DNA from 2 places in the Streptomyces sp. NPDC032091 genome. Region 2 is predicted to be linked to the other one. Evidence: riboswitches for the same ligand, from Rfam matches in the RefSeq annotation. Region 2 holds a riboswitch; the other holds the start of a gene.
What was found. Region 2 has a riboswitch for S-adenosylmethionine ahead of thrC (threonine synthase). Riboswitches for the same ligand answer to the same signal wherever they lie in the genome.

Region 1: another riboswitch for S-adenosylmethionine. It lies ahead of ACZ5NJ_RS32940 (aminotransferase class V-fold PLP-dependent enzyme); the one in region 2 lies ahead of thrC (threonine synthase).

What each region holds. Positions count from the first base shown of each region.
Region 1 is NZ_JBVILR010000028.1:75,641-90,816, forward strand. It holds gene qcrB (cytochrome bc1 complex cytochrome b subunit) at 1-1,471, shown strand, start outside; gene trpD (anthranilate phosphoribosyltransferase) at 1,640-2,704, shown strand; SAM riboswitch class IV at 2,783-2,899, shown strand; gene ACZ5NJ_RS32940 (aminotransferase class V-fold PLP-dependent enzyme) at 3,131-4,564, shown strand; gene ACZ5NJ_RS32945 (Lrp/AsnC family transcriptional regulator) at 4,610-4,891, opposite strand; gene ACZ5NJ_RS32950 (rhomboid family intramembrane serine protease) at 4,888-5,622, opposite strand; gene ACZ5NJ_RS32955 (hypothetical protein) at 5,736-5,978, shown strand; gene ACZ5NJ_RS32960 (NYN domain-containing protein) at 6,018-7,382, shown strand; gene ACZ5NJ_RS32965 (C40 family peptidase) at 7,637-8,689, shown strand; gene ACZ5NJ_RS32970 (C40 family peptidase) at 8,929-9,984, shown strand; gene ACZ5NJ_RS32975 (hypothetical protein) at 10,010-11,143, shown strand; gene ACZ5NJ_RS32980 (glycosyltransferase family 4 protein) at 11,165-12,307, shown strand; gene ACZ5NJ_RS32985 (GMC oxidoreductase) at 12,397-14,013, shown strand; gene ACZ5NJ_RS32990 (AMP-dependent synthetase/ligase) at 14,020-15,176, opposite strand, start outside.
Region 2 is NZ_JBVILR010000017.1:107,030-122,205, forward strand. It holds gene ACZ5NJ_RS25565 (S8 family peptidase) at 1-893, opposite strand, end outside; gene ACZ5NJ_RS25570 (protease inhibitor I9 family protein) at 1,292-1,630, shown strand; gene ACZ5NJ_RS25575 (hypothetical protein) at 1,677-2,732, opposite strand; gene ACZ5NJ_RS25580 (beta-glucanase) at 2,810-3,550, opposite strand; gene ACZ5NJ_RS25585 (phosphoribosylanthranilate isomerase) at 3,593-4,219, opposite strand; gene ACZ5NJ_RS25590 (hypothetical protein) at 4,482-5,378, shown strand; gene ACZ5NJ_RS25595 (Uma2 family endonuclease) at 5,438-6,016, shown strand; gene groL (chaperonin GroEL) at 6,110-7,729, opposite strand; gene ACZ5NJ_RS25605 (cold-shock protein) at 8,051-8,257, opposite strand; gene ACZ5NJ_RS25610 (ubiquitin-like small modifier protein 1) at 8,652-8,930, opposite strand; gene thrC (threonine synthase) at 8,967-10,292, opposite strand; SAM riboswitch class I at 10,286-10,424, opposite strand; gene ACZ5NJ_RS25620 (glucosyl-3-phosphoglycerate synthase) at 10,626-11,576, shown strand; gene ACZ5NJ_RS25625 (alpha,alpha-trehalose-phosphate synthase (UDP-forming)) at 11,673-13,130, shown strand; gene ACZ5NJ_RS25630 (GNAT family N-acetyltransferase) at 13,127-13,663, opposite strand; gene otsB (trehalose-phosphatase) at 13,757-14,611, opposite strand; gene ACZ5NJ_RS25640 (DUF3263 domain-containing protein) at 14,691-14,972, opposite strand; gene ACZ5NJ_RS25645 (extracellular solute-binding protein) at 15,026-15,176, opposite strand, start outside.

The DNA of each region.
Region 1 (15,176 bases), on a different contig from region 2:
CTACAGCTTCATCATCATCATCCTCACGGGTGTGTACCTGACGCTGTTCTTCCACCCGAGCATGAACGAGGTCGTGTACCACGGCTCGTACGTGCCGATGCAGGGCGTCCAGATGTCCGAGGCCTTCGCCTCGACGCTGGACATCAGCTTCGATGTCCGCGGCGGTCTGCTCATCCGGCAGATCCACCACTGGTCGGCGCTGATCTTCGTCGCCGCGATGGTCGTGCACATGATGCGCGTCTTCTTCACCGGCGCGTTCCGCAAGCCGCGCGAGGTCAACTGGATCTTCGGCTTCCTGCTGCTGGTCCTCGGCATGTTCACCGGCTTCACCGGTTACTCCCTGCCGGACGACCTGCTCTCAGGCACCGGTGTCCGCTTCATGGAGGGCGCGATCCTGTCCGTGCCGATCGTCGGCACGTACCTGTCGTTCTTCCTCTTCGGCGGCGAGTTCCCCGGCGGCGACTTCGTCGCGCGGTTCTACTCGATCCACATCCTGCTGCTGCCCGGCATCATGATGGGCCTGCTGGTGGCCCACCTGATCCTGGTCTTCTACCACAAGCACACCCAGTTCGCGGGTCCCGGCAAGACGAACAACAACGTCGTCGGCATGCCGCTGCTGCCGGTCTACATGGCCAAGGCCGGAGGCTTCTTCTTCCTGGTCTTCGGTGTCATCGCGGCCATCGCGGCCCTCGCCTCGATCAACCCGATCTGGGCGCTCGGCCCGTACCGCCCGGACCACGTGTCCACCGGCGCGCAGCCCGACTGGTACATGGGCATGCCGGAAGGCCTGATCCGTGCCATGCCCGGCTGGGAGATCAACCTGTGGGGCCACACGCTCGTCCTGGGCGTGTTCATCCCGCTGCTGCTCTTCCCGCTGGTCCTCGGCGCGATCGCCGTCTGGCCGTTCATCGAGTCCTGGGTCACCGGCGACAAGCGCGAGCACCACATCCTGGACCGCCCGCGCAACGTCCCGACCCGTACGGCCTTCGGTGTCGCCTGGATCGCGGAGTACATCGTGCTCCTCATCGGCGGTGGCAACGACATGTTCGCCCAGTACTTCCACCTGTCGATCAACTCGATCACCTGGTTCGTCCGGATCGGCTTCTTCGTCGTCCCGGTCCTGGCCTTCATCGCCACCAAGCGGATCTGCCTCGGCCTCCAGCGCCGGGACCACGACAAGGTGCTGCACGGTCGCGAGACCGGCATCATCAAGCGTCTGCCGCACGGTGAGTTCGTCGAGGTCCACGAGCCGCTCCCGCAGGGCAAGCTGCACACGCTCACCTCGCACGAGCAGTACAAGCCGGTCGAGATCGGCCCGACGGTCGACGAGAACGGTGTCGAGCGCAAGGTGACGCGCGGCGAGAAGCTGCGCGCGAAGCTCAGCAAGGGCTTCTACGCGGAGGGCAACCAGATTCCGAAGCCCACCGCCGAGGAGTACAAGGAGATCCAGTCGGGCCACGGCCACCACTGATCTCCGGCAGGACCGCTTGAGGGATCGACCCAGGTCGATCCTGGTGTCGCCACGGCAAGAGCCCCCGTCCAGGGTCTGGACGGGGGCTCATTGCCGTCTCCGGGGCTGGATAGGCTGAGATCCTTCCCGTCCGACGTGCGAACCCCCGACGAGCAGCAGGAGCTGACCATGAACGTTGCGACCCCGGCAGGCGGCGACAGCGTGGCGGCCCGCGGCTGGCCGGGCATCCTGGAAGCCCTGCTCAGCGGCCACGACCTCGCCTCCGACGACACCGCGTGGGCGATGGAGCGGATCATGCGCGGCGAGGCCACCGACGCGCAGATCGCGGGCTTCGCGGTGGCCCTGCGGGCAAAGGGCGAGACCGTGCAGGAGTACACCGGCCTGGTCCGGACGATGTACGCCCACGCCAACCTGATCGAGGTGCCGGGCCGGACCGTGGACATCGTCGGCACCGGAGGCGACGGCGCCAAGACCGTCAACATCTCCACCATGTCCGCCATCGTGGCCGCCGGCGCCGGTGCGAAGGTCGTCAAGCACGGCAACCGGGCCGCGTCCTCCGCCAGCGGCTCCTCCGACGTCCTGGAGAAGCTCGGCGTCAACCTCTCCCTCACCCCCCGACGGGTGGCGGAGGTCGCCGAGGAGGCCGGCATCACCTTCTGCGCGGCCGTGGTCTTCCACCCCGCCCTGCGGTACGCGGCCTCGGCCCGCCGGGACCTCGGCGTGCGCACCGCGTTCAACGGCCTCGGCCCGCTCACCAACCCCGCCCGGGTCACGGCCCAGGCCGTCGGCGTCGCGGACGGCCGGCTGGCCCCGATCATGGCCGGGGTGCTCGCCGAGCGGAACACCTCCGCCCTCGTCTTCCGCGGCGACGACGGCCTGGACGAGCTGACCACCACCGGCACCTCCCGGGTGTGGTGGGTCCGCGACGGCCGGGTCACCGAGCACGCCTTCGACCCGCGCGACGTGGGCATCGAGACCGTCGACATCTCCGCCCTGCGCGGCGGTGACCCCTCCTACAACGCCGACGTGGCCCGCCGCCTGCTGGCGGGGGAGACCGGCCCCGTGCGCGACGCCGTCCTGCTGAACGCGGCGTCCGCCCTGGTCGCCCTGGACCCGGGCACGGGCTCGCTGGAGGAGCAGCTCTCCGCGGGCATCGCCCGCGCGGCCGGGTCCATCGACTCGGGCGCCGCCCGGGCCGCGCTGGAGCGGTGGGTGGCCGCCAGCAACGCCTGAGGCTTCCGACGAGACCCCGGTCCACATGGTGGACCGGGGCCTTGTCTTCGGCGGTCCGTGTGGCAGGATGCTCTCCAAGGTCACGAGTGACAGCGTTTTGGCCCCGGCTCGCTGTCCGGCAACCCTCCTTCCGTGGCGGGGTGCCCCGGGTGATGACCAGGCCGTAGGCAGCGAGGTCTACGGCAAGCGCGGATCCCTCGACACCAGGGATCCTGGTCTTCCGAGGAGCGTTTTCCGTGAGCAAGCGAATGCGATAGGGCGGCTCCGCCCCTTCTTCACCCCTCGGAACAGGGTCCCTTCCGCGTACCCGCATCCCGTCCGAGGCACTTCCCGTACCCCTGACGGCCGCCGCCGCGCCGCGCGCCGCCGTACCCGCGTACGGGCACCACCGAAGCCATTCCGCCCTGCCTGCCGGGAGATACAGCCATGTCCGCATCCCTGAACGCCGCCGCCCGCACCGCCGCCACCGCCCGCACCGCCGCCGACCCGGCCTGTGCCGAGCCGCTGCCCGTGCTCGGCCGGGACGTCACGGTCCCGCTCGTCACCGGCGGCGAGGTCACCTACGCGGCCCTGGACTACGCGGCCAGCGCGCCCGCACTCCAGCGGGTCTGGGACGACGTCGCCGCGTACGCCCCCTACTACGGCAGCGTCCACCGCGGCGCCGGGTACCTCTCGCAGCTCTCCACCGACCTCTTCGAGCAGAGCCGGGCCACCGTCGCCGCGTTCCTCGACTGCCGCCCCGCCGACCAGGTGGTCTTCACCCGCTCCACCACCGACTCCCTCAACCTGCTCGCCGCCGTGCTCCCGGCCGACTGCCAGGTCTTCGTCTTCGAGACCGAGCACCACGCCTCGCTGCTGCCCTGGGGCGACGCGCAGGTCACGTACCTCAACGCCCCGCGCACCCCGGGCGAGGCCGTCGCCACCCTGGAGCGGGCGCTGGCCGACCGCGACCCTTCCCCAAGCTCTCGGCTTCGCTCGAGCAGGGGAGGCCCCAATGGTCCGGCCCTGGTCTGCGTGACCGGCGCCTCCAACGTCACCGGTGAACTGTGGCCGGTCAAGGAGCTCGCCGCCGCCGCGCACGCGCACGGCGCGCGGATCGTCCTGGACGCCGCCCAGCTGGCGCCCCACCACCCCGTCTCGGTACGGGAACTGAACGTGGACTGGGTCGCCTTCTCCGGCCACAAGCTGTACGCGCCCTTCGGCTCGGGCGTGCTCGCCGGCCGCGCGGACTGGCTCCAGGAGGCCGAGCCGTACCTCGCCGGGGGCGGCGCCTCCCGCAAGGTGGCCCGCCGCGAGGACGGCGGCGTCGACGTCGAATGGCACACCACCGCCGCCCGCCACGAGGCCGGCTCCCCGAACGTGATCGGCGTCTACTCCATCGCCTCCGCCTGCCGGGCGCTGGAGGAGGCCGGCTTCGAGAACCTCGTCGCCCGGGAGCGGCACCTCATCGCGAAGGTCCGCGCGGGCCTGGCCGAGGTCCCGGCGGTGCGGGTGCTGTCCCTGTTCGGGGACGACGCCCCGCGCGTCGGCGTCATCTCGTTCGTGGTCGACGGCTGGAACAGCTCCCACTTCGCGGCGGCGCTGTCCGCGGAGTACGGGATCGGCGTGCGCGACGGGCTGTTCTGCGCCCACCCGCTGGTACGGACGCTGCTGGGCAGCGAGCCGCAGGCCCAGGGCGAGTGCGGGGCGCCGGAGGCGGCGCCCGGGGAGCGGTCCCTGAACGCGATCCGCGTCAGCTTCGGGGCGGGGACCCCGGACGAGCACGTGGAGCGCTTCGTCCGCGCGGTGAAGGAACTCGTCGCGGACGGCGCGAAGTGGCAGTACCGCACGGAGGACGGCCGCTGCGTCCCGGCGGTGTAGCGGGGAGCCGGCCGCCGGCGGGGCTGACGGACGGCCCCGCCGGTGCTACGCGTCGAGGCCGATGGCGAAGGCGGCTTCCAGGTCGTGCTGGGAGTACGTGCGGAACGCGACGTGCGTGTCCGTCGCCTCGACGCCGGGGATCTTGCTGATCCGGCCGGGGATGACGTCCGCCAGGTTCTCGTGGCGGGCGACGCGGACCAGCGCGATCAGGTCGTACGTACCGGTGACGGAGTAGACCTCGCTGACGCTGTCCAGCTGCGCGATGGACTCGGCGATCTCGGGGATCCGGTCCACGCTGGTCTTGATGAGCACGATCGCGGTGATCACGGTTGGCTGTCTCCCTCGCCGGCAGTCACTGGTCGCCTCACTCTAGTCGTACGGCGATATCGCGCCCACGCGTAGCAGAACCCCACCGAGAAGCCCACGACGTGGGCCAGGTAGGCCACCCCCGGCCCGCTCCCCGCGCGGTGCGCGGCCAGCCACTGGAGCCCGAACCAGAACATCAGCACGATCCAGGCCGGGAACCGCAGCGGCAGGAAGAGCAGGAACGGGAACAGGGACGTCACCCGCGCCCGCGGGAAGAGGCACAGGAACGCCCCCAGCGCCGCCGAGATCGCGCCGGACGCCCCGACCAGGGTCTGGTCCGAGGAGGCGTTGGCCGCCGCGTAGGCCGCCAGGGCCACGTAGCCGGTGCAGAGGTAGAAGACGAGGAACGCCGGCCGCCCCATCCGCTCCTCCGTCATGGCGCCGAAGACGTAGAGGAAGAGCATGTTCCCGAGCAGGTGCAGCCAGCTGCCGTGGACGAAGAGGGCCGTCAGCGGGGTCAGCAGCGGGCGCGCGGCCCCCGAGAACAGTTCGTCGGGGACCACGCCCCAGTGCCGGAAATAGGCCGTACCCGTCGCCAGCAGCCGCTCGCCCGTACCGAAGGACGGGTTCAGGCCGGAGGCCGGGCTCGTCAGGAACACCGCGCAGCAGCCGGCGATCAGCGCGTACGTGACCACGGGGCCCCGGGCGGCCTCGCGCACGGCCCGCCACTTTACGATCATGCGACAGAGCATGACGCAGGCGGACCCCCCTGAGGGTGGTGCCAGGCCGTAGGGTTACGTGCTGCGGTCCGCCGACCGCCGCGGAAGGCTTTAATTGAATGAGCTACGAAGGAGAGAGCGGCCTGATGACGACGGTTCCCCTGCCGACCGACACCACCCGGTGGCGCTGCACCCTGTGCGGCAACCTCACGCGGTTCGATGTCACCCGATCGTCGAAGGTGGTCGAGTACGTCCACCTCGACCTCGCCGGGGAGCCCAAGGTCGAGGAGCGCGAGGTGGTCAGTGAGACCATCGAGTCGGTCCGCTGCCGCTGGTGCAACGCGGTGGACCAGATCGAGCTCGTCGACAGGCCGGGCACCGACTCCTGAGGGAGCCGGGCCCGCAGGAGATCACGGTAGGGGTGACGGATTGTGGAGCCAGCAAGCGGCGCCGGGCCGGCCGACGCTGCCCGCGACGCCGCGGAGGTCCTCGACCGCCCGCTGCCGGAGGGCGTGCGGCGCCGGGTCGTCTCGCTCGTCTCGGACGCCTTCGGCGGCCTGACCGTCGGTGACCTCCCGGCGCAGCTGCGCCAGTACGCCCGGTTCACCCCGACCCGGCGTGCCAAGTTCGCCGGCAACGCCATGGCCGCGGCCGTGGAGAGCGACGGCGTCTTCCGCAGCCGGGTCGCGGAGAAGGTGCGCGAGGCGCAGCCGGAACTGGCCGGGGCACTGGAGTCCGGTGCCCCGCCGGCCGCCGCGGACCCCCTGGACGTGGCGGCCGCCGCGTACGTGCTGCGTCCGGCCGGCTGGGTCAAGCTGGTGGCCGCCGCGGGCGAGGAGGCGCAGCGCGCCGACGCCGAGCGGGTGGGCGACGAGACGCGGCGCGAGCTGGAGCGGCTGCGCGCGGAACTGGCCCAGCTGCGCGAGTCCCAGCGCAACGGCGGCGAGCAGGTGCGGGCCGAGCTGGACGCCGCCCGCAAGGAAGCGGAATCGCTTCAGCGCAAGCTGCGCAGCGCCCTGAGCGACGTCAAGCGGGGCGAGGCGGCCCTGCGCAAGCTCGGCGGCGAGATCGACGGGATCCGCGGTGAGGCGGCCGCGCAGGTGGCCGCCGCCGAGAGCGAGTCGCGGCGGCTGAAGTCCCGTCTGGCGGAGGCGGAGTCGGCGCTGGAGACGGCCCGCCGGGCCACCCGCGAGGGGCGCAGCGTCGAGGACATGCGGCTGCGGCTGCTGCTGGACACCGTGCTGGACGCGGCGGCGGGGCTGCGCCGCGAGCTGGCGCTGCCGCCGGTGTCGACGCGGCCCGCGGACACCGTGGACGCCGTGGAGCCGGGCCGGATGACCCCGAAGGACATCGCGGCGCGGGCCCTGTCGGAGACCGATCCGGCGCTGCTGGACCAGCTGTTGGCGCTGCCGCAGGCACATCTGGTGGTCGACGGGTACAACGTGACGAAGACCGGCTATCCCACGATGCCGCTGGAGAAGCAGCGGCTGCGGCTGCTGGGCGGCCTGTCGATGCTGGCCGCGCAGACGGGCGCCGAGATGACGTGCGTCTTCGACGGGGCGGAGCTGGCGGCGCCGGTGCTGCTCGCGCCGCCGCGCGGGGTGCGGGTGCTGTTCTCCAAGGCGGGCGTCACGGCGGACGAGTTGATCCGCCAGCTGGTGCGGGCCGAGCCGTCGGGCCGTCCCGTGGTCGTGGTCTCCACCGACCGTGAGGTGGCCGACGGGGTGGCGAAGGCGGGCGCCCGGCCGGTGGCGTCGGCGCTGCTGCTCAAGCGGCTCGCGCGCGTTTCGTAGCACTTGGCGGCTTGTGCGTCTGATGTAACCACTGTGCGGGATGCCCGGATTGACGGTGCGTAGGGGAGACGTACCGTCAAGGGTCCGGCACGCAGCGTGGGCCCCGGGTAAAGAAGGCGGAAGGCGAGCGGATTTTTACGTTCCGGGATTTGAAGTGATCACGGACGGGTCACTAGGGTCTGCTCAAACCTTCGTTCGGTAGGTCACTCATTCGGGGTGCCGACGGAGGTGTGCTGCCGAAGGAGTTCGCGTCCGTGGCGTCCCACCGTCGACCCAAGCCGCCGACCCGCACCCGCGTGAGCGTCCTCACCGCCCTCGCCACCGCGGCCGTCGCCCTCTCCTCCCAGTCGGCCCTGGCCGCTCCCGCGCCGGACAAGCCGAACAAGGACGAGGTCAAGACCAAGGTCGACGCCCTCTACGAGGAGGCCGAGCAGGCCACCGAGAAGTTCGACGGCGCCAAGGACCGCCAGGACAAGCTGGAGAAGGAGATCGGCTACCTCCAGGACCAGGTGGCCCGCGGCCAGGCCGACCTCAACGACCTGCGCAACACGCTCGGTTCCATGGCCACCGCCCAGTACCGCGGCGGCGGCATCGACCCCTCCGTCGAACTGCTGCTCTCCGGAGACCCGCAGAAGTACCTCGACAACTCCTCCACCCTCCAGCAGCTGAGCGGCCGGCAGGTCGAGGCGATCGCCAGGATCCAGGCCAAGCAGCGGGAACTGGCGCAGCAGCGCGCGGACGCCACCGCCAAGCTCAACGACCTGGCCGCCGTCCGCAAGGAGCTCGCCGACAACAAGGCGGCCGCCCAGAAGAAGCTCGCCGACGCCCAGGCGCTCCTCAACTCCCTGACCGCCGAACAGCGCGGCGAACTCAACAGCGACGCGGCCAAGGACGGCGCGGCCTCCGCGAAGGCCGCCGGCGGCGGAGCCAAGCCCGGCGCCGGCAAGGGCTCCGGCCGGGCCGGAGCCGCCCTCGCCGCCGCCATCACCCAGGAGGGCGACGCCTACCACATGGGCGACACCGGCCCCGACTCCTGGGACTGCTCCGGCCTGACCCAGTGGGCCTACGCCCAGGCCGGCGTCAGCATCAGCCGCACCACCTACACCCAGGCCAACGATGGCACGCGCATCGGCCGCAGCGAACTCCAGCCCGGGGACCTCGTCTTCTTCTACGGCGACCTGCACCACGTGGGCCTCTACGCGGGCAACGGCCAGGTCTTCCACGCCTCCCACCCCGCCCCGGGCGGCGGAGTCAAGTTCGAGTCGATGGACAACATGCCCTTCCAGTTCGGCGTCCGCGTCGGCTGACCCGGACCCCGCCCCGCAGACGCGCCGCACACCGCCCATCCGGGCGAATTGCACGGACCCGCCCTGACCCCGCGCCCCGCCCCTGACCTGTGTCAGAGGCGGGGCGCCGGTGTCCCGGGCCCGCGACGGTCGTTGGCCGGTGCGTGGCCGCGCGGCTACTGTCTGCCAGCGCGGAACCCGGCACACGGCCGTCCACGGGGGCGGGCCCGGGCCCGCACAGCGCAAGGGAGCGGTGCCACGTGGGGTCCCATCGCCGGCCCGGGAACGGCGGCCTCGACCGGAACGCCAAGGTCACCGTCCTCACCGCCGCCGCGGCCACCGCCGCCGTGGCCGTGACGGGGGCACCCGCCGGCGCGGCCCCAGGCCTCCCGCAGGACCCCGCCACGAGCTCCCGCGCCCAGGTCGACCAGCTCTTCGAGGAGGCCGAGCAGGCCACCGAGAGGTTCAACCGGGCCGGGGAGAAGGCCGACGCGCTGCGCGCCGAGATCGCCCGCGCCCAGGACGCCGTCGCCCGCGCCCAGGACCGCGTCAACACCATGCGCGGCGTCCTCGGCACCTTCGCCGGCGCCCAGTACCGCTCCGGCGGCCTCGACCCCACCGTCGAGCTGATGCTCTCCGAGGACCCCGGCGCCTACCTCGACAAGGCCGCCGTCCTCGACCGGCTGAGCGGCCGCCAGGCCAAGCAGCTCGCCGAACTGCGCGAGGAACAGCGGCGGATCGGCCGGCAGCGCCAGGACGCCTCGCGCAAACTCGCCGAACTGGAGACCCTGCGCACCGAGGTCGCCACCCAGAAGCGAGCCGTCACCGCGAAGCTCGCCGCCGCCCGCAGGCTCCTGAACGACATGCCCTCCGCGGAGCGCGCCGACTTCGAACGGGCCTCGCGCTCCGGCGGCCGCGCCGACGCCCTCCCGGACCTGCCCGACCTGCCCGCCGGCGGCGGCCAGGCCTCGGGCCGGGCCATGGCCGCCGTGATGGCGGCCCGGGCCGCGGTCGGCAAACCGTACGTGTGGGGGTCCACCGGGCCCTCCGGCTTCGACTGCTCCGGGCTGATGGTGTGGTCGTACCGGCAGGCGGGCGTCTCCCTGCCGCGCACCTCGCAGGCGCAGCGGTACGCGGGCCGGCGGGTGCCGCTCTCGCAGGCCCAGCCGGGGGACCTGGTCACCTACCGCTCGGACGCCAGCCACGTCGGCATGTACGTCGGCAACGGCCAGGTGATCCACGCCCCCTACCCCGGCGCCCGGGTCCGCTACGACCCCGTCGGGATGATGCCGGTGTCCTCGGTGACCCGGCCCTGACACCCGACGTGCGTACGATCGGCGGATGGATCCCGACCGCCGCGCCCTCGTACGCCTGCTCGCGGCGGCCCTGTGCGCGCCCGCGGCCGCGGCCGCGGCCGGGTGCGCGGCGCCCGCCCCGCCCGTCGACGCGGCGGTACGGCGGGCCGTCGCCGACTGGGCTTCCGCCCCGCCGCAGCGGCTCTCCGCGATCCCGCTGGAGGGCTGGTCCTACGAGGTCACCTCGGTCCGGGGCGACGGCGCACGGGCCTACGCGCACGCCGAACTGCGCTACCGGCTCGCCGGCTACGACAGCGCCCCTGCCGGATCGGCCCGCGAGCTGGTGCTGACCCGTGGCGGCGGCGGTGGCGGGGCCTGGCGGGTCGCCGCCGAACGGCCCTCCCCGGGGGCACCGCAGCAGCTGTGGGACCAGCCGGACCCGGTCGCCGTCGTACGGGGCGCCCACTCCCTCGTCCTCGGCGTCGGCCAGAGCCCGCAGACCCTGTCGGGGATCGCCGCCGAGGCGGACCTGGCCGTTCCCGCGGTGAGCGCCGCCTGGCCCCGGCCGTGGGCGGGCCGGGTGGTGGTCCTGGTCCCCCGCACGCTCGACGCGATGGCCGCCCTGCTGGGACGCCCCGCCGACGCCTACCGGGGCCTGGGGGCCGTCACCACGGGGGCCACCGGCGGCGGCCCCGCCCCGGCGGACCGGGTCGTGGTCAACCCGGAGGGCTACGCGCAGCTGTCGCAGGCCGGCCGGCAGGTCGTCCTCACCCACGAGACCACCCACGTCGCCACCCGCGCCGCCACCACCGCCCGCACCCCGCAGTGGCTCTCCGAGGGCTTCGCGGACTGGGCCGCCTACCGGCAGGGCCCCCTGGGCCCGGCCGAGGCCGCGCCCACCCTCGCGCGGGCCGTCCGGCTCGGCGACCTGCCCGCCGCCCTCCCGGCGGACGCGGCCTTCGCCTTCGGCGGCGACCAGGACGCCATGGCCCGGGCCTACGAGGGCGCCTGGCTGGCCTGCCGGCTCATCGCCGCCCGCTGGGGGGACGCGGCGCTGGTCCGCCTCTACGAACGCGCCGGCCGCGAACCCCTGCCCACCGCCCTCGGCCAGGCCCTGGACACCGACCTGCCCGCCCTGACCCGGGCCTGGCAGCAGGCGCTGCGCGACGATCTCGGCTAGCCGTCCGGTACGTTGGCGGGGATGCACAAGACGCTGATCGTGACCAACGACTTCCCCCCGCGCCCGGGCGGCATCCAGGCCTTCCTGCACAACATGGCCCTGCGGCTCGACCCCGAGCGGGTCGTCGTCTACGCCTCCACCTGGAAGCACAGCGCCGAGGGCCGCGCGGCCACCGCCGCCTTCGACGCCGAGCAGCCCTTCACCGTCGTGCGCGACCGCACCACGATGCTGCTGCCGACGCCCCGCGTGACCCGGCGGGCGGTGTCCCTGCTGCGCGAACACGGCTGCGAGTCGGTGTGGTTCGGGGCGGCCGCCCCGCTCGGCCTGATGGGCCCCGCGCTGCGCCGGGCGGGCGCGCGGCGGCTGGTCGCCACCACCCACGGGCACGAGGCGGGCTGGGCGCAGCTGCCGGCCGCGCGGCAGCTGCTGCGGCGGATCGGCGAGGGCACCGACACCCTCACCTACCTCGGCGAGTACACGCGCTCGCGGATCGCCTCGGCGCTGACCGCGTCGGCGGCGGCGCGGATGGTGCAACTGCCGCCGGGCGTCGACGAGAAAACCTTCCACCCCGGCTCCGGCGGTGCCGAGGTCCGCGCCCGGCTCGGGCTCAGCGACCGCCCGGTCGTCGTCTGCGTCTCGCGGCTGGTGCCGCGCAAGGGCCAGGACACGCTCATCGAGGCGATGCCGAGGATCCTGGCGCAGGTGCCGGACGCGGTCCTGCTGATCGTGGGCGGCGGCCCGTACGAGGCGGACCTGCGGGCGCTGGCCGGTACGAAGGGGGTCGCGGACTCGGTGGTCTTCACCGGCGCCGTCCCCTGGTCGGAGCTGCCGGCCCACTACGGTGCGGGCGACGTCTTCGCGATGCCCTGCCGGACCCGGCGGGGCGGGCTGGACGTGGAGGGCCTCGGCATCGTCTACCTGGAGGCCTCGGCGACCGGCCTGCCGGTCGTCGCCGGGGACTCGGGCGGCGCGCCGGACGCGGTGCTGCCGGGGGAGACGGGGTGGGTGGTCCGCGGCGGCGAGCCCGCCGCGGCGGCGGACCGCATCGTGCCCCTCCTCCAGGACCCGGCCCTGCGGGCCCGCATGGGTGCGGCGGGCCGCGCCTGGGTCGAGGAGAAGTGGCGCTGGGACCTCCTGGCGTCCCGCCTCCGCGAGCTCCTGTAGCCGGGCCGGGGAGACACGGCTGACTGTCACTCGGAAACATGGCACGCCGCGTTATGGCCGCTTCGGCGGAATCCGCTCATCATGCGCCCATGACACCCGAACTGACACGTCGTCAACTCGGCCTCGCCGCCCTCCGCACCGCCGCGGCCCTCGGCCTCACCCGCATCGGCCTGACCACCGCGACCGCCGCCGAGGCCCCGGCCGCCGCCCGCTACGCCCCCGCCATCGTCGTCGGGTCCGGCTACGGCTCCGCCGTCGCCGCGCTCCGCCTCGGGCAGGCCGGCGTCCGCACCGTCGTCCTCGAAATGGGACGGCTGTGGGACACCCCCGGCCCCGACGGCAAGGTCTTCCCGTCCACCAGCGCCCCCGACCAGCGCTCCATGTGGTACCGCACCCGCACCGAGGCCCCCCTCGCCACCTTCCTCTGGCTGGACGTCGTCAACCGCGACATCAGCCCCTACCCCGGCGTCCTCGACCGCGTGAACTACGGCGACATGTCCGTCTACGTCGGCCGCGGCGTCGGCGGCGGATCCCTCGTCAACGGCGGCATGGCCCCCACGCCCCGCCGCTCCTACTTCTCCGAGGTGCTGCCCCAGGTCGACGCCGACGAGATGTACGGCACCTACTACCCCCGCGCCCGCGCCATGCTCGGCGTCAACAGCATCGACCCCGACTGGTTCGAGTCCACCGAGTGGTACCGCTTCGCCCGGATCTCCCGCAAACACGCCCAGAACACCGGCCTGAAGACCACCTTCGTGCCCAACGTCTACGACTTCGGCTACATGCGGCGCGAAGCCGCCGGGACGGCCACGAAGTCCGCGCTCGCCGGCGAGGTCATCTACGGCAACAACCACGGCAAGAAGAGCGTCGACAAGACCTACCTCGCGGCCGCCCTCGGCACCGGCAACGTCACCATCGAGACCATGCAGCGCGTCGTCGGCGTCCGCCAGGACCCGGCCGGCGGCTACGTCCTCACCGTCCGGACCAGCGACGTCACCGGCAAGGTCACCCAGGTCCGCGAACTCGGCTGCGCCCGGCTCTTCCTCGGCGCCGGCAGCCTCGGCACCACCGAGATCCTGCTGCGCGCCCGCGAGACCGGCACCCTGCCCGCCCTGAGCGACCGGGTCGGACAGAACTGGGGCACCAACGGCAACGTCATGACCGCCCGCGCCAACCACCTCTGGGACACCGTCGGCGCCAACCAGGCCACCATGCCCGCCCTCGGCATCGACGACTGGGACAACGCGGCCAACCCGGTCTTCGCGGAGATCGCCCCGCTCCCCATGGGCATCGAGCACTGGATCTCGATGTACCTGGCGATCACCAAGAACCCGGAACGCGGCCACTTCACCTACGACGCCGCCACCGACTCGGCGCGGCTGCGGTGGACCCGCGACCAGAACGCCCCCTCGGTGGCCGCGGCCAAGAACCTCTTCGACCGCGTCAACCTCAGGAACTTCACCATGTACCGCTACGACCTCTTCGGCGAGAACAAGGCCTTCGCCGACACCTTCACCTACCACCCGCTCGGCGGCTGCGTCCTCGGCGAGGCGACCGACACCTACGGCCGGGTCAAGGGCTACCAGGGGCTCTACGTCACCGACGGCTCGCTCGTCCCCGGCTCGCTCGGCGTGAACCCGTTCGTGACGATCACGGCCCTCGCCGAGCGGAACATGGAGCGGATCCTGGCCGAGGACCCGCACTGACCGGGGTCAGGACCGGTACAGGGCCTCGATCTCGTCCGCGAAGTCCTTCGCCACCACATTGCGCTTGAGCTTCAGCGACGGCGTGATGTGGCCCGACTCCTCCGTGAACTGCGAGGGCAGGATACGGAACTTCCGCACCGACTCCGCCTTGGAGACCGCCGCGTTGCCGTCGTCCACGGCCTTCTGGACGGCGGCCATCAGGTCCGCGTCCTCGCGCAGGTCCGCCGCCGTGGCGCCGGCCGGCTTGCCGTTCTCCGCGGCCCACCGGCCGAGGAACTCCTCGTCGATGGTGACCAGCGCCGCCACGAACGGCTTGCCGTCGCCGACCACCATGCACTCGGCGACCAGCGCGTGGGCCCGGATCCGGTCCTCGATCACGGCGGGGGCGACGTTCTTGCCGCCCGCCGTGACGATGAGCTCCTTCTTCCGGCCGGTGATCCTCAGGTAGCCGTCCTCGTCGAGGGTGCCGACGTCACCGGTGTGGAACCAGCCGTCGGACATCGCCTCGGCGGTGGCCGCCTCGTTCTTCCAGTACTCCTTGAAGACGTGCTCGCCGTGCACCAGCACCTCGCCGTCGTCGGCGATGCGCAGCACCGAGCCCGGCAGCGGCTGGCCGACCGTGCCGATCTTCTGCTTGTCCCAGGGGAGGAACGCCGTGGCCGCGCAGGTCTCCGTCAGGCCGTAGCCCTCCAGCACCGTGAAGCCGATGCCGCGGAAGAAGTGGCCGAGGCGCTCACCCAGCGGGGCGCCGCCGGAGATCGCGTACTCGCCGCGGCCGCCGAGGACGGCGTGCAGCTTGCTGTAGACCAGCTTGGAGAAGATCTTGTGCTTGAGCTTCAGGCCGAAGGACGGGCCCGAGGGCAGGTCCAGGGCCCGGCTGTAGGCGATGGCCGTCTCGGCGGCGGCGTCGAAGATCTTGCCCTTGCCATCGGCCTGGGCCTTGGCGCGCGCCGAGTTGTAGACCTTCTCGAAGACGCGCGGCACGCCGAGGATCAGCGTGGGCCGGAAGGACTGGAGCTCTTCGGTGAGGTTCTTGATGTCCGGTACGCAGCCCAGCCGGATCGGCGCCAGGACCGCCGCCACCTCCACCAGGCGGCCGAAGACGTGCGCGGCCGGCAGGAACAGCAGCACCGAGCACTCGCCGGTACGGAACAGCGGCTTCA
Region 2 (15,176 bases):
TCGGTCGCCCCGACCGTCGTCACGCGCGGGGCCGAGGCGGGCGAGACGTTGCAGGCGTCCGCCGCGGAGTTGCCCGCCGCGACGACCGGCAGGACGCCCGCGTCGGACAGCGCGGTGGCGGCCGCGTTCACCGCCTCCGACCGGTCGCCGCCCAGCGAGGCGTTCAGCACGGCCGGCTGCCGGGCGTTCTGCGCCACCCAGTCCATGCCCGCGATGATGCCCGACCAGGCGCCCCTGCCGTCGCAGCCGAGGACCCGGACGCTGACCAGGTTCGCCTTGCGCGCCACCCCGTACGTCGCACCCGCCACCGTGCCCGCCACGTGCGTGCCGTGGCCCTGGCAGTCCAGGCCGTTGCGTCCGTCTCCGATCGCGTCGAAGCCCGGTACGGCCCGGCCGCCGAACTCGGGGTGCTCGTAGTCGATGCCCGTGTCCAGGACGTACGCGGTCACCCCGGCGCCGTTGCCCCCGGTGGTGAAGTCGTTGTCGAGGGGCAGCCGCCGCTGGTCGATCCGGTCCAGGCCCCACGACGCGGCCGGTGCCCGCACCCCCGCGGGCGCGGACGGCACCGGCACGGACGCCACCCGCCCGTCCTGCTCCACCGACTTCACCCCCGCGCTGCTGCGCACGGCCGCCAGCTGGGCCGCGGTCATCGGGACCGCGAAGCCGTTCATCGCCGAGGTGTAGACGAACGAGGGCTTGAGGCCCAGCTTCTGCGCCGCCTTGGCCGCGTCCACCCCCTTCTCCAGGGTCACGATGTACCGGCCGGGCACGGCGTCCGCCGCGGTGTACAGCGGTACGGGGGTCGGTTCGGGGCCGGCGGCCACGGCCGTGCCGGCCGTGACCGGGGTGGCGGTGAGGAGGGCGGCGGCGGCCAGGCGGACGAGCAGGCGCATGGAGGAGACTCCCTGGAAGCGGGGGCGGGGACGGCGACGGTCGGCACGAGCGGGCCGCTCCCGCGCGGGGGATCCTCCGGGCGGGACGGCTGCCCTCCCTTCCATCGGGCGGCGGGCCGGCGCGGCTTGACCGCCGGGCACCCGCCCGGCCCAGTCGCCGTGCGGCCGTGCCGCGGGACGGCGCCGCCCGCACCGCCGGGGAGCCGCCGCCTTGGGGCGCCGGGGCCCGCGGCCGCCCGCCGCGCCCGCCGTGCCGGCCGCCGGGTCACGGGCCGGGCGGCGAGACCACCCGTACGGCCCGCCACCACTTCGGGGAGCGCGCGTGCGGGACGCCCCGTGCCCCCGCCACACCCCGGGACGTCGTTGACCGGCCCCCGTCTGCGTGATGGCCTCGCCGCATGACCGCCCGTGTGAGCCGAGCCCTGTCCGTGACCGTCGCCGTCCTGGCCGCCGTCGCCGCCGTCCCGCCCCTGTCCGCCGCCGCCACCGCACCCGCCCCCGCTGCCGCCGCATCGCGGACCGCTCCGGCCGACTGGCCCTCGTACATCGTCACCGTGCGCCGGGGTGTCGATCCGGCCGCCGTCGCCGCGCAGGTCGGCGGCGTACGCCCCGACCGCTACTTCCACCACGCGCTGAACGGCTTCGCGGCCCGGCTCAGCCCGGAGCAGGTCGCCGACGTGGCCGCGCTGCCGGGCGTCCTGGCGGTGGAGGCCGACGGTTCGGCGGGACCCGCCTGACGCGGCCCCGGCCCCCGAGCCCCGGCGGCACGGCCCTTGCGCTCCCCTACGTCCCCGGGTCCGGCGGGAGCAGGGCGAGCAGCGCCGCCCGGGCCACGGCTGCGGACGGAAGGATGCCCGTGTAGCGGCCCGCTTCGGTGAAGGCGATGTGGTCGCCCTCGTCGCGCAGGGCCGCGCGGAGCCAGGCCGCGTCCTCGTCGTCGTGCTCCAGCGCCCGCGTGTGCAGGACAGGGGTGAACAACTGCTGGAGGCGGGTCACGTCGATCTCGTCGGGCGAACCGTCGAACCGGTCCACGCACCGGGCCAGCAGTTGTTCCTCCAGGAACGGGTGGAGGGCCTCGCGGGGCGGCGGGTGGGTCAGGCGGCGCATGCCCTCCAGCCCGAGCTCCTTCATCAGCCGCGCCGACGGCCCCGGCCCCGACGCCTCGGCGAGACGCACCCCGGCGGCCTGACCGGAGGCCTCCAGGCAGGCCTTGCGCAGCCCCGGGTCGGCGTCCTGGAGGCACCGCAGCAGGTCGGCCGGGGCCGCCCAGCCCACGAACCGGCCGGGCCGGCCCTGCCGCTGGGCGGTGAAGACGACCACCGCGGGCCGGGCGAGCCGGGCGGCCGCGGCGCACAGGAGCAGCAGCCGGTGCTCCCACCAGGCGTGGCCGTCCTCCAGGTCGACGACCACCACCTCGGCCCCGCGCAGGCCCCGCAGCGAGGTGACGGCCTCGGCCGCACCGGAGCCGGCCGGGGTGACGCCCCGTTCGGGGACCACGTTGCGGGGGACCGCCAGGCCGCGCCGGGACGCGGCCGCCGCCGTCAGGGCGGCCTTCACGGCGGCCGGTTCGACCCCCGTCCCGCCCGGCGCGAGCCCGCTGAGCACCACCAGCAGGACGGGCAGCAGACTCAGCGCGACGATGACCAGCAGCGCCCATCCGGCGGGCACGGACGCCAGGCCCAGCGCGGTCCGCCCGACACCCCAGGCCACGGCCAGGACAGCCAGCAGGACGGGCACCAGCACCACGGCCGTCCGTACGCCGAACGGCCAGAACGCCAGGCCGGACCCCGTCGGGCGGGCCGTGGCCTTCGCCCGGGTCGACCTGTGCGGCGAGTCCACGGCACCCATTATCGGCGGCCGGGCCGACCGCCGCCCGGGGAGCCGGACGGGCCGGCCCGGACCCCGGACCGGGGTGCCTAGGCCCGATAGACGCGCAGCTCCGACACCTCGTACGACATCTCCGTCTGCTCCGGCCCCGGCGCCGGGTGGTACCGGCCCGCGGAGACGGACAGGTTGACGATGAGGTACGCGCGCCAGCCGCGCCCCACGCCCCGCCCGTCGGAGAAGGCGCGGGACCCGTTGACCCACCAGACCACCGACCGTTTGCCGAACTCGATCCTGAGGTCGACCCAGGCCCCGGGCCGGATGGTGGGGTCGCGGTAGTAGCGGTGGGCCTCGCGGACGTGGTTGGACAGTTCCAGCAGGTCCGGGTTGTCGGGGTGGTACTCGAAGACGTCGATCTCCTGGCCGCCGTCGCGCCAGGTCCAGATCGCGGGCCAGGCTCCGGTCTCGGTGGGCAGGCGGACCCGGGCCTCCAGGACGTCACCGGTGCGGACGGTGAACCCCTGGTCGCTGCCCTCCGTCGTGAGCAGTCCGGTGTCCCAGTTGCCGTCGGGGCGGCGGGTCGCCCGGAAAGTGCCGCCGCGGCTGTAGGCGGGGTCGGTGACGAGGTGGTCGAGCTTGTTGTCGCCCGGGTTGACCGGGCCGCCGTCGGGATAGGCCCAGGAGCGGCCGGCCACCCACTGGGCGGGGGAGGCGAAGTCGGCGGTGAAGACGGGGGCGCCGCGCGGCGTGAACACCGGCAGGCCCCCGCCGCCGGCCGCGGGGAGGAGGCGGCGGGTCAGGCGGCGCAGCCATCCGGGGTGGTCCGATTCCATGGGAGTGTCCTGCCCGCCGTACGGGCCGCCACCCCCATGTTCTCACTCAGAGTAATCGTATGATTGCGTGGCGGCGTCGATGAAGGCCCGGATGAGCTCCGGGGACTTCACCCCGCGCTCGCGCTCGACGCCGCTGGAGACGTCCACGCCCCAGGCGCCGGTGGCCCGGACGGCCTCGCGGACGTTGGCCGGGCCGAGCCCGCCGGCCAGCAGCCAGCGCCCCTCCGGGGCCGTGAACTGCGCGGATCCCCAGTTCCAGGGCTTGCCGGAGCCGGGGTCGGGGGCGTCGATCAGCAGCAGGTCCTCGCCGTACTCCCCGCAGCGCGCCACGTGTTCGGCGGTGGCCCGCAGCAGGGTCCGGCCGGGCGCGCGCAGCGCGTCGTAGAACTCGGGGCCCTCGTCGCCGTGGAGCTGCACCCCGCGCACGCCGCTCTCCTCGGTGAGCCGGCGCACCTCCTCCAGGGACTGCCCCCGGAACACCCCGACGGTGAGCACCCGCTCCGGCACCCGCGCGGCGAGCTCGCGCGCCCGCGCGCCGCCGACGGTACGGGGGCTGTTCGGCGCGAGCACGAACCCGACGGCGTGGGCGCCCGCCTCCACCGCCACGTCGACGTCCTCGGGCGCCTTGAGCCCGCAGATCTTGACGAACACGCTCTTCCCGTCGCTCATACCGCCAGTCAACCACCCCGCCCGGAGCTCAAGTCCCGAGGGTCCGAGCGCTCTGTCTGTGGAAAGGGTGGTGGGCGGAGCCCACCACCACCCACCACCCTCCCCAACCGCCGCCCATACCAGCCGTGATGACGATCCGTGACCGGCTTGCCACACAGGGGCATGAAGCCCTACCTTGCGGCTGGAAACGAAAATCGGCCCCCGCCGGTGCGCCAACACCGAACGAGGGCCTGACCAAAAGAGATCGGAAACATCGATCCCCATGGATGACGTTCAGCTTAGTGCTGCCCCGCACCCCCTCGCCAAGCCCGGCTACGGCAAAATCACCGCACCGGAGCAGGCACCCCGCACCGCCCGCGACTTCGCGCACCTCCCGGCCCGGGAGGCGGCCGTCGCCGGGTACGTCGACCGGCTGCCGGACGGCGCCGACATCAGCGTGAAGACCCTCGCCGCCGTCCTGCCCCTGTGGGGCCAGTGCGCCCTGCGCACCGCCCTCAACCGGCTGGCCACCGCCGGGCACCTGCACCGGGTCCGGCAGCGGCTGCCCGGCGAGACCACCCGGTGGGTCACCCGCACCTTCTTCTCCCGCACGCCCCGCGACGGCGCCTGGTGGGCCCGGTTCACCCAGAGGGATGCCCCCGCACCGACCGCCCCGCCGCCACCCGCACAGGTACCCCCGGCCCCGGCCCCGGCCCCCGCCGCCGACGCCGACGCCGACGCGGACGTCCGCCCCGACGCGTACGGCATCCTCGCCTCGCTCGGCCGCGCCGCCCCCGCCCTCGCGCTCTCCAAGGCCGACTGCACGGCCCTCGCCCCGCTCCTCGTACCCTGGCTGGCCCGGGGCGCCACCCCCGACCGCATCCGGCTCGCCCTGACCGCCGGCCTGCCGCCGGTCGTCCACCACCCGGCGGCCCTGCTCCGCAAGCGCCTGGAGTCCAAACTCCCCGCCGCACCACCCGCCCCCGCCCCGGCAGCCCCACCCCCGGCCCGCGCCGAGTGCACCGAATGCCGCGCGCCCGGCCCGCCCGCAGCCTTCACCGACGGCCGCTGCCGCGCCTGCCGCCCCGAAGACCCCCGCCCGCCGGTCTTCACCCCGCCCCTCACCCCGGCCGAGGTCCGCGCCCACGCGACCCGCATCCGCGAAGGGAACCGCCGATGACCAGTCCGCCGCTCCACCGGCGCCGAACACGGGCACCATGGAGTCGAGGAGGCGACCCCATGACCCCCAGCACCGCCGCGCACGCCCAGATGTCCCTGACGGACTTCGAGACACTGGCCCGCCGCGCACCCGAGACGGTCACGCTCGAATTCATCAACGGAAAGCTGGAGGTCAAGTCGGTGCCCGACGGCGACCACGACGAGATCATCATGTGGGTCGCGGACCAGTGCATGGCACACCGCCCCGACCTGCGCCTGTACCGCGAGCGCGGGCTCCGCACCGAGCAGTACCGCAACGGCCGCGCCCGGCCCGATGGTGCACTCGCCCCGCAACGGCACTTCGCCGGGCACGGCGAGTGGTCCGATCCCGCAGGGGTGCTGATGACCGTCGAGGTCACGTCGCACGACCACGACACCGAGGCCCGCGACAGGCGGGAGAAGCGTGACGGTTACGCGCAGGCGGGCATCCCCGTGTTCCTGCTGATCGACCGCGACTGCGACACCGTCACGGTCTACAGCAAGCCGGAAGACGGACGCTACCGTCGGCGGGAGTCCTGCCCCTACGGCGGAACCCTCGCCCTTCCCCAGCCGGTCGGGTTCTCCCTCGCCACCGAGGCGCTCAGGGACTACGCCCACTGACCCCCCGCCCCCGCAAACGCCCGAGGGCGGCACCCCCTCCGCCCGGAAGGGGTGCCGCCCTCGTTCGAGAACAGCCGATCAGCGCGGGGCCGATCAGAAGTCCATGTCACCGCCCGGCATGCCGCCCGGAGCGGCGGCGGCCTTCTCCGGCTTGTCGGCGATGACGGCCTCGGTGGTCAGGAAGAGCGCGGCGATGGACGCGGCGTTCTGCAGCGCGGAGCGCGTGACCTTCGCCGGGTCGATGATGCCCTCGGCGATCATGTCGACGTACTCGCCCGTGGCGGCGTTCAGACCGTGGCCGACGGCCAGGTTGCGCACCTTCTCCACGACGACGCCACCCTCAAGGCCACCGTTGACGGCGATCTGCTTGAGCGGGGCCTCCAGCGCGAGCTTCACGGCGTTGGCGCCGGTCGCCTCGTCACCGGTGAGCTCCAGCTTCTCGAAGACCGAGGAGGCCTGGAGCAGGGCCACGCCACCGCCGGCGACGATGCCCTCTTCGACGGCCGCCTTGGCGTTGCGGACGGCGTCCTCGATGCGGTGCTTGCGCTCCTTGAGCTCGACCTCGGTCGCGGCACCGGCCTTGATGACGGCCACGCCGCCGGCCAGCTTCGCGAGGCGCTCCTGGAGCTTCTCGCGGTCGTAGTCCGAGTCGGAGTTCTCGATCTCGGCGCGGATCTGGTTGACGCGGCCCTGGACCTGGTCGCTGTCACCGGCACCGTCGACGATGGTGGTCTCGTCCTTGGTGATGACGACCTTGCGGGCGCGGCCGAGCAGGTCGAGACCGGCGTTCTCCAGCTTGAGGCCGACCTCCTCGGAGATGACCGTGCCGCCCGTGAGGATGGCGATGTCGCCGAGCATGGCCTTGCGGCGGTCGCCGAAGCCCGGGGCCTTGACGGCGACGGACTTGAAGGTGCCGCGGATCTTGTTGACGACCAGGGTCGACAGGGCCTCGCCCTCGACGTCCTCGGCGATGATCAGCAGCGGCTTGCCGGACTGCATGACCTTCTCCAGGAGCGGCAGCAGGTCCTTGACCGAGCCGATCTTGGAGTTGACGATCAGGATGTACGGGTCGTCGAGGGACGCCTCCATACGCTCCATGTCGGTGGCGAAGTACGCCGAGATGTAGCCCTTGTCGAAGCGCATGCCCTCGGTGAGCTCAAGCTCCAGACCGAAGGTCTGGGACTCCTCGACGGTGATGACGCCTTCCTTGCCGACCTTGTCCATCGCCTCGGCGATGAGCTCGCCGATCTGGGTGTCGGCGGCGGAGATGGAGGCCGTGGAAGCGATCTGCTCCTTGGTCTCGACATCCTTGGCCTGCGCGAGCAGGGCGGCGGAGACGGCCTCGACGGCCTTCTCGATACCGCGCTTGAGCGCCATCGGGTTGGCACCGGCGGCCACGTTGCGCAGACCCTCGCGGACGAGCGCCTGGGCGAGGACGGTGGCGGTGGTCGTACCGTCGCCGGCGACGTCGTCCGTCTTCTTGGCGACTTCCTTGACCAGCTCGGCGCCGATCTTCTCGTACGGGTCCTCGAGCTCGATCTCCTTGGCGATGGAGACGCCGTCGTTGGTGATCGTGGGCGCACCCCACTTCTTCTCAAGGACGACGTTGCGACCCTTGGGGCCAAGGGTGACCTTGACGGCGTCGGCGAGCTGGTTCATGCCACGCTCAAGGCCGCGCCGGGCCTCCTCGTTGAACGAAATGATCTTGGCCATCTGAAGTGGTCCTCCAGGAGGGGTGGATTGCTCCGGACCGCGCCCGCGCCCGCGACGGACGGCCTGCCGACCCGGCGGTTCCTTCCCGCCGGACCCTGCGGGCCTCACCGGCCCGGTCCTCGTCTTGTAGCACTCTCACCCGGAGAGTGCTAACGCCAATGATTAGCACTCGGCCCCCACGAGTGCAAGCGGCTTCGCGTCATGCCGGGCCACCGCGCGCGCCGCGCCGGTGCGGCACATACGTGAGGGGCCCGCATCCCAGTCCAGGATGTGGGCCCCTCACGTGTTGGTGCGTGCGTCGGTGGCCGATCGCGCTTCGACTCAGCCGGCCGCGAGCTTGACCATGTCCGCCTGCGGACCCTTCTGGCCCTGCGAGATCTCGAACTCGACCCGCTGACCCTCTTCAAGGGTGCGGTACCCGTCCATCTGGATGGCGCTGTAGTGGACGAACACATCCGCACCACCGTCGACCGCGATGAAGCCGTAGCCCTTCTCCGCGTTGAACCACTTGACGGTGCCCTGAGCCATGCCTAACTCCCCTATTACTGGCCCTTGCGCAGGTCCGCACTTCGCGGACCCGGGTCAGAACTTGCGCCGGAACGCCTCGACCGGGGCTGAATGTATCTGCACCGCTGCTGTCTGCAACAGGTCATTCCGACGAGAAATCTGGACACGCGCAAACAAGGAAATGGGCTGAAAAGTTGTCCTATTCCTGGGCAAGTCGGGCCAGACAAGCCGCACCAATGCCCCAAAAGGCACGCGCATGTTGACTCAATGTCAACCCTCTCGCGGCCCGCTCATATGCGGCGGGCAAGAACAACGGAGGGGACTTCCCCAACTCTACCGCGCCCAATCAAGCAGAATTGCCCCCTCCGCTTTTAGCGGAGGGGGCAATTCAGATTCGGTCGGGACGTCGGCCGGCTCAGCAGCCGCCCGCGACCGCCGGGATGATCGAGACGCCGGCGCCGTCCGGCGTCGCCGTCTGCAGGCCGCCCTCGAAGCGCACGTCGTCGTCGTTGACGTAGACGTTCACGAAGCGGCGCAGCTTGCCCTGGTCGTCCAGGACGCGCGCGGCGATGCCCGGGTGGTTCGCCTCCAGGGAGTCGATCACCTCGGAGAGGGTCGCGCCCTCGGCCGGGACCTCGGCGGCGCCGCCGGTGTAGGTGCGCAGGATGGTGGGGATGCGGACGTTGACGCTCATGGCGCTACCGCCTTTCCGGGGAGTGCGAGGGAAGGGTCAGGCCAGGCCGGCGGCGCGGAACGCGTCCAGGCTCGGGCGGATGGTGGCGGTCTGGCCGCTGCCGGACACCGCCTCCAGGGTCTTCAGGCCGTCACCGGTGTTCAGGACGACGGTGGTGAGCGAGGGGTCCAGGACCCCGTTCTCGATGAGCTTCTTCGTCACGCCGACGGTCACGCCGCCCGCGGTCTCGGCGAAGATGCCCTCGGTCTGCGCCAGGATCCGGATCGCCTCGACGACCTGCTCGTCGTTGACGTCCTCGACGAAGCCGCCGGTGCGGCGCGCGATGTCGAGCACGTACGGGCCGTCCGCCGGGTTGCCGATGGCCAGGGACTTGGCGATCGTGTTCGGCTTCTGCGGGCGCACCACGTCGTGGCCGGCCTTGAAGGCGGTGGACACCGGGGAACAGCCCTCGGCCTGGGCGCCGAAGATCTTGTACGGCTTGTCCTCGACCAGACCGAGCTTGATCAGCTCCTGCAGACCCTTGTCGATCTTCGTCAGCTGCGAGCCGGACGCGATCGGGATCACGAGCTGGTCGGGCAGCTGCCAGCCGAGCTGCTCGCAGATCTCGTAGGCCAGCGTCTTGGAGCCCTCGCCGTAGTAGGGGCGCAGGTTGACGTTGACGAAGCCCCAGCCCTCGCCCAGCGGGTCGCCGATGAGCTCGGAGCAGAAGCGGTTCACGTCGTCGTAGTTGCCCTCGATGCCGACCAGGTCGCCACCGTAGACACCGGCCATGACGACCTTGCCCTGCTCCAGGTCGTGCGGGATGAACACGCAGGAGCGGAAACCGGCCCGGGCGGCCGCGGCGCCGACGGCGCCGGCGAGGTTGCCGGTGGAGGAGCAGGAGAGGGTGGTGTAGCCGAAGGCGCGGGCGGCCTCGACGGCGATGGCGACGACGCGGTCCTTGAAGGAGTGCGTCGGGTTGCCGGAGTCGTCCTTGACGTAGAGCTTGCCGGTGACGCCCAGCTCCTTGGCCAGGTTCCGCGCGTCCACGAGCTTGGTGAAGCCCGGGTTCAGGCTCGGCTTGGACGCCACGTCCGCGGGGACGGGCAGCAGCGGCGCATAGCGCCAGATGTTGTTCGGGCCGGCCTCGATCGCCGCGCGCAGCGCCTGCGGGTCACCGGTCGGCAGCTCGTAGGCGACCTCCAGCGGACCGAAACACTCGACGCACGCGAAGATGGGGCCGAGCTCGAAACGGGTGCCGCACTCACGACAGGAAAGGCCGGTGGCGGGGCCGAGATCAACGGAACCGGCGGTGTCGGATCCCGGAGCGGCAGAGGTGGCGACAGACTGTGCAGCCATGATGGCGAGGCCCTTTCTCCTCATCTTCCCCATGGCGCACTTCGCCATGAGACGGAATTGGCACCTTCCCTAGCCGGGGCCCCGCGCGAGCGAGAACCGACTGGAGGGTTGCCGGGGCTTCAACGGGCCGTGTCCCTCTGCCCCTCTGGATGAGCGGTATGGCACCGGCACACGCGCTCGATGGCGCGCCGGTGCGTTTGTCACGAGGCCCCCCGGCATGCGGCGGACCTTCGCGTTGTTCAAGACTGTAACCGAAGGGACGGCGGGTTGAGACAGCCGTCCGAACCGCGAGATGGATCACAATTCGGCCGAAATCCGCCGGGTGTGACGCCGCCGAGTAGCCAGGGAGTACCGAGAGTGCTGGATGAGGTGGAGCGCTGGCTGGCCGACCGCTCCTGGTCCGCCGCCGACCGACCGCTCGACCAGCTGCTCGACCGGAAACGGGCGGCCGGGACCACCGTGAGCGTGGTGCTCCCCGCCCTCGACGAGGAGGCCACCGTCGGGGAGATCGTGGCCGTGATCCGGCGCGACCTCATGGACGGCCTGCCCGTCCCCCTGGTGGACGAGCTCGTCGTGGTCGACTCCGGCTCGACCGACCGTACGGCCGAGGTCGCGGCCAAGGCCGGCGCCCGCGTGGTCCACCGGGACGAGATCCTGCCCCGCATCCCCGCCGTCCCCGGCAAGGGCGAGGTGCTGTGGCGCTCGCTGCTGGCCACCACCGGGGAGATCGTCTGCTTCATCGACGCCGACCTGCGCGACTTCTCGTCCGCCTTCGTCTCCGGCATCGTCGGCCCGCTGCTCACCGACCCGCAGGTGCAGTTCGTCAAGGCGATGTACGACCGCCCGCTCGGGGACGCCCCCGGCCAGGGCGGACGGGTGACCGAGCTGGTGGCGCGCCCGCTCCTCAACCTCCACTGGCCGCGGCTGGCCGGCTTCGTCCAGCCCCTGGGCGGTGAGTACGCCGTACGCCGCTCCCTGCTGGAACGCCTGCCCTTCCCCGTCGGGTACGGGGTCGAACTCGGCCTGCTGGTCGACGCGCTGCACACCGTCGGGCTGGACGCGATGGCCCAGGTGGACGTCGGGGTGCGGCTGCACAAGCACCAGAGCGGGCAGGCGCTGGGCCGGATGGCCGCGGCGATCTACCGCACCGCGCAGCTGCGGCTCTCGCGCGGGCACCTCGTACGCCCCGTCCTCACCCAGTTCGAGAGGGGGCCGGACGGGTTCGTTCCGCGGACCCACCCCGTGGACACGGAGGAGCGGCCGCCGATGCTGGAGATCGAGGAGTACGCGGTCCGCCGCGTGGCCTGAGGCGGGGCGGCCCCGCCGCGCGCCATCCGTCCGTACGTGACGAACCGGACAATTCCCGGACGTTTGAGCGAGCGGGCCCCGGGCTAGGTTCGCGGCATGGCTTCTCAGGTACTCGTCGCCGCCAACCGCGGCCCGCTCTCGTACGCCCTCGCCGCCGACGGCGCGCTCAGCGCCCGGCGCGGCGGGGGCGGTCTGGTCTCCGGCCTGTCCGCGGCCCTCGCGGCCCAGCCGGAGGCCCTGTGGATCTGCGCCGCCCTCTCCGACGCCGACCGCGAAGCGGTCCGGCGGGGGGTCTCCGAGCCGGGGGTGCGGATGCTGGACATCGATCCCGCGGTGTACGACGACGCGTACAACGGCATCGCGAACTCGGTGCTCTGGTTCACCCACCACCACCTCTACGACGTCCCCCGCGAACCCGTCTTCGACGCGGAGTTCCGGCGGCGCTGGGACTCGTACACCGCCTACAACCAGGCCTTCGCCGAAGCACTGGCCGAGGAGGCCGCGCCGGGCGCCCGCGTCCTCGTCCAGGACTACCACCTGGCCCTCGTGCCGGGGGCCCTGCGGGAGCTGCGCCCCGACCTGCGGATCGCGCACTTCACCCACACCCCGTGGGCCTCGCCGGACTTCCTGCACATGCTCCCGGACGACATCCGCAGCCGGCTGGTCTGGGGCATGCTCGGCGCCGACCAGCTGGGCTTCCACACCGCGGCCTGGGCCTCCGCCTTCATCAGCGGCGCCACGGTGGACGACGTGCACGGCGTCGCGGACGGCTTCGTCCCCCGCGAGGACCACCAGGGCGGCGTCCACCACCGCCGGCTGACGCAGGACGGCCGGTACGGGGAGGTGCGCTTCACCGGGGTCGGCCAGTACCCGCTCGGCGTCGACGGCGACGACCTGCGGGCCCTGGCCCACCGCCCGGAGGTCGACGAGAAGCTGGCCGCGCTGCGCGCCGAGGTGGGGGACCGCAGGACGATCGTGCGGGTCGACCGCACCGAGCTGTCGAAGAACGTCCTGCGCGGGCTGGCCGCCTACCGGGAGCTGCTGACCGTCCACCCCGAGTGGCGGGGCCGCGTCGTCCACCTGGCCTCCGCCTACCCCTCCCGCCAGGACCTGGAGGTCTACCGCACCTACACGGCCGCGGTCCGGTCCCTGGCGGAGGAGATCAACGCCGAGTTCGGGACGCGGGACTGGGCACCGGTCCTGCTCTCCGTCCAGGACGACTTCGCCCGCTCTCTGGCGGCGTACCGGATGGCGGACGTGGCCCTGATCAACCCGGTCCGGGACGGCATGAACCTGGTCGCCAAGGAGATCCCCGTGGTCTCGGAGGCGGGCTGCGTCCTGGTCCTGTCGACGGGCGCGGGGGCCTACGAGGAACTCCGCCAGGACGCCCTGACGGTCAACCCGTACGACGTCACGGCGACGGCCGAAGCCCTCCACACGGCCCTGTCGATGCCGGAACCGGAACGCACGGAACGCACGAAGCGCCTGGCGGCGGCGGCCACGGCCCTCCCCCCGAAGCTCTGGTTCACGGCCCAACTGGAGGCCCTGGGCTAGCCGGCGACCATCCCGAGCAGCATCACGTCGTGCAGCGGAGCCCCGGGCCACGGGTGGGCGTCACCGACCTTCCGGTACCCCCAGGCCCGGTAGGCCGTCACGGCGGCCTGGTTGTCGGGGTGGACGTTGAGCAGGACGCGTTCGTTGTCGACGGAGGCGAGCAGGGCGTCGTGCAGGCGCCGCGCTACGCCCTGCCGGCGCCAGGCAGCGCGCACGGCGAGTTCCATCAGGCCGAAGGTGCGGTGGCCGTCCTCGCGGCGCACGTCCTCCGGAACCGGCGTGGTGAAGCGGTCCCACCAGTCCGTCTCCGGGCGGAGCGACCACCCGTAGGCCATGCCCACCGGCTCGCCGTCAGCGGTGGTGGCCAGGGCCGCGACGAGGGTGGTCTGAGCACGGAAGCGCTGGAAGGCGGCGAAGACGTTCTCCTCGGTCTCGTAGTACGGGGGGCCGCCGAACACCTCGGCGTAGATCAGACGGAACGAGTCCTCGGCGGCCGTCACGGCCGCACCGTCGAGTCGGCTGATGTCGATCATGTCCGGGCTCTCTCCTCGGTGTGTCGTCCCGCGTACGCCGGATGACGATGCCATCGTCCTGCGGGCTCCCCCTCCCGGACCAGCGCCCGGCCCCTACCCCCGCAGCTCCACCGCCAGCCGGCCCAGGAACGCCGCCACCGCGCCGGGGCCCGGGAGGACCAGGTCGGCTCGGGAGGCGAGTTCCGGGACTTCCGCCGAGCCGCTGCACACCAGGAGCCCCGGCAGGCCCTCCGCCCGGCGCTTTTCGACCGCCGAGTACGCCGCGAGGTCGCCCAGGTCGTCCCCCGCGTACAGGACCGGCCCCGCGTCCCGCTCCCGCAGGAACTCCGTCAGGGCGACGCCCTTGTCCATCCCCGGCGGGCGCAGTTCCAGTACGGCGCGCCCCGGCTCGACGATGAGCCCGTGGCGGGCGGCGAGCTCCGCGAGGGGTTCGCGCAGGGCCTCGAACGCCGCCTCGGGGTCTTCCGCGCGGCGGGTGTGGACGGCCAGCGCGCGGCCCTTCTCCTCGATCCAGGTCCCGCGCCACGCCCCGATGGCGTCGAGGAAGCCGGGCAGCTCGGCCCGTACCGCCGCGACGCCGGGGTGCTCGGCGGGGGCGTGCACGACGCCGGTGACGGCGTCCCACCGCTCGGCCCCGTAGTGGCCGAGGACGACGAGGTGCTCCAGCCCGGGTACCCCGGCGAAGCCGCCGTGGCGCACGGCGACGCCGGCGGGCCGGCCGGTGACGACGGCCACGGCCTCCACCCGGGGCGCGAGTGCGGCGAGCGCGGGCACGGCGTCGGGGTGGGCGCGGGCCTGGTCGGGGTCGGGGACGATGTCGGCGAGGGTGCCGTCGAAGTCGAGGGCGACGACGGCTCTGCCGGGTGTGCGGAGGAGGGCTTCGAGTCCCTCGCGTCCGGCGGCGGTGGCGGGCACGGGCATCGGCGGCTGCTGCGGATGGCTCCCCATGGCACCGACCCTACCGGCGTCACCGGGACGCCGCCCAGACCCCCTCCGCTCGTGATCCACCACCGGCTCCCGGCGGGGCCTACCGCCGGGCCCGCTGGGCCTCGCGGATGCGGCGGAGGCGGTTGACGGTGCCGGGGGCGTGGGCGAGGGCCCGGGGGTCGTCCATGAGGGCGTTGAGCAGCTGGTAGTACCGGACGGGGCTCAGCCCGAGCCCCTCGCGTATCGCGCGCTCCTTGGCACCGGGGCCGGGCCAGCTGCGGCCCTCGTACGCGAGCACGGCCGCCTCGGCGGCGCTCAGCCGGGCCTCGGCCGGCTGCTCTGCCGCCCCGCCCGTCTCACCCGCCTGGCCGCCGTCTGTCATACCGCCACACTAACGCGGCCCACCGACACCGCCCGGCGCGGTGCGGGGGCCGGCTACTTCTCCCCGTCCGCCTTGCGCGCCGAGTCCGCTATGCCTTCGAGGACCTTGGCCGGCTGGCCGCCCGGCTGGACCGCCTTGCCGATGTTCTGCTTGATGTCCTCGCTGACCTGCGCCCAGGACTTCTTGCCCGCCGGGTAGAGGCGG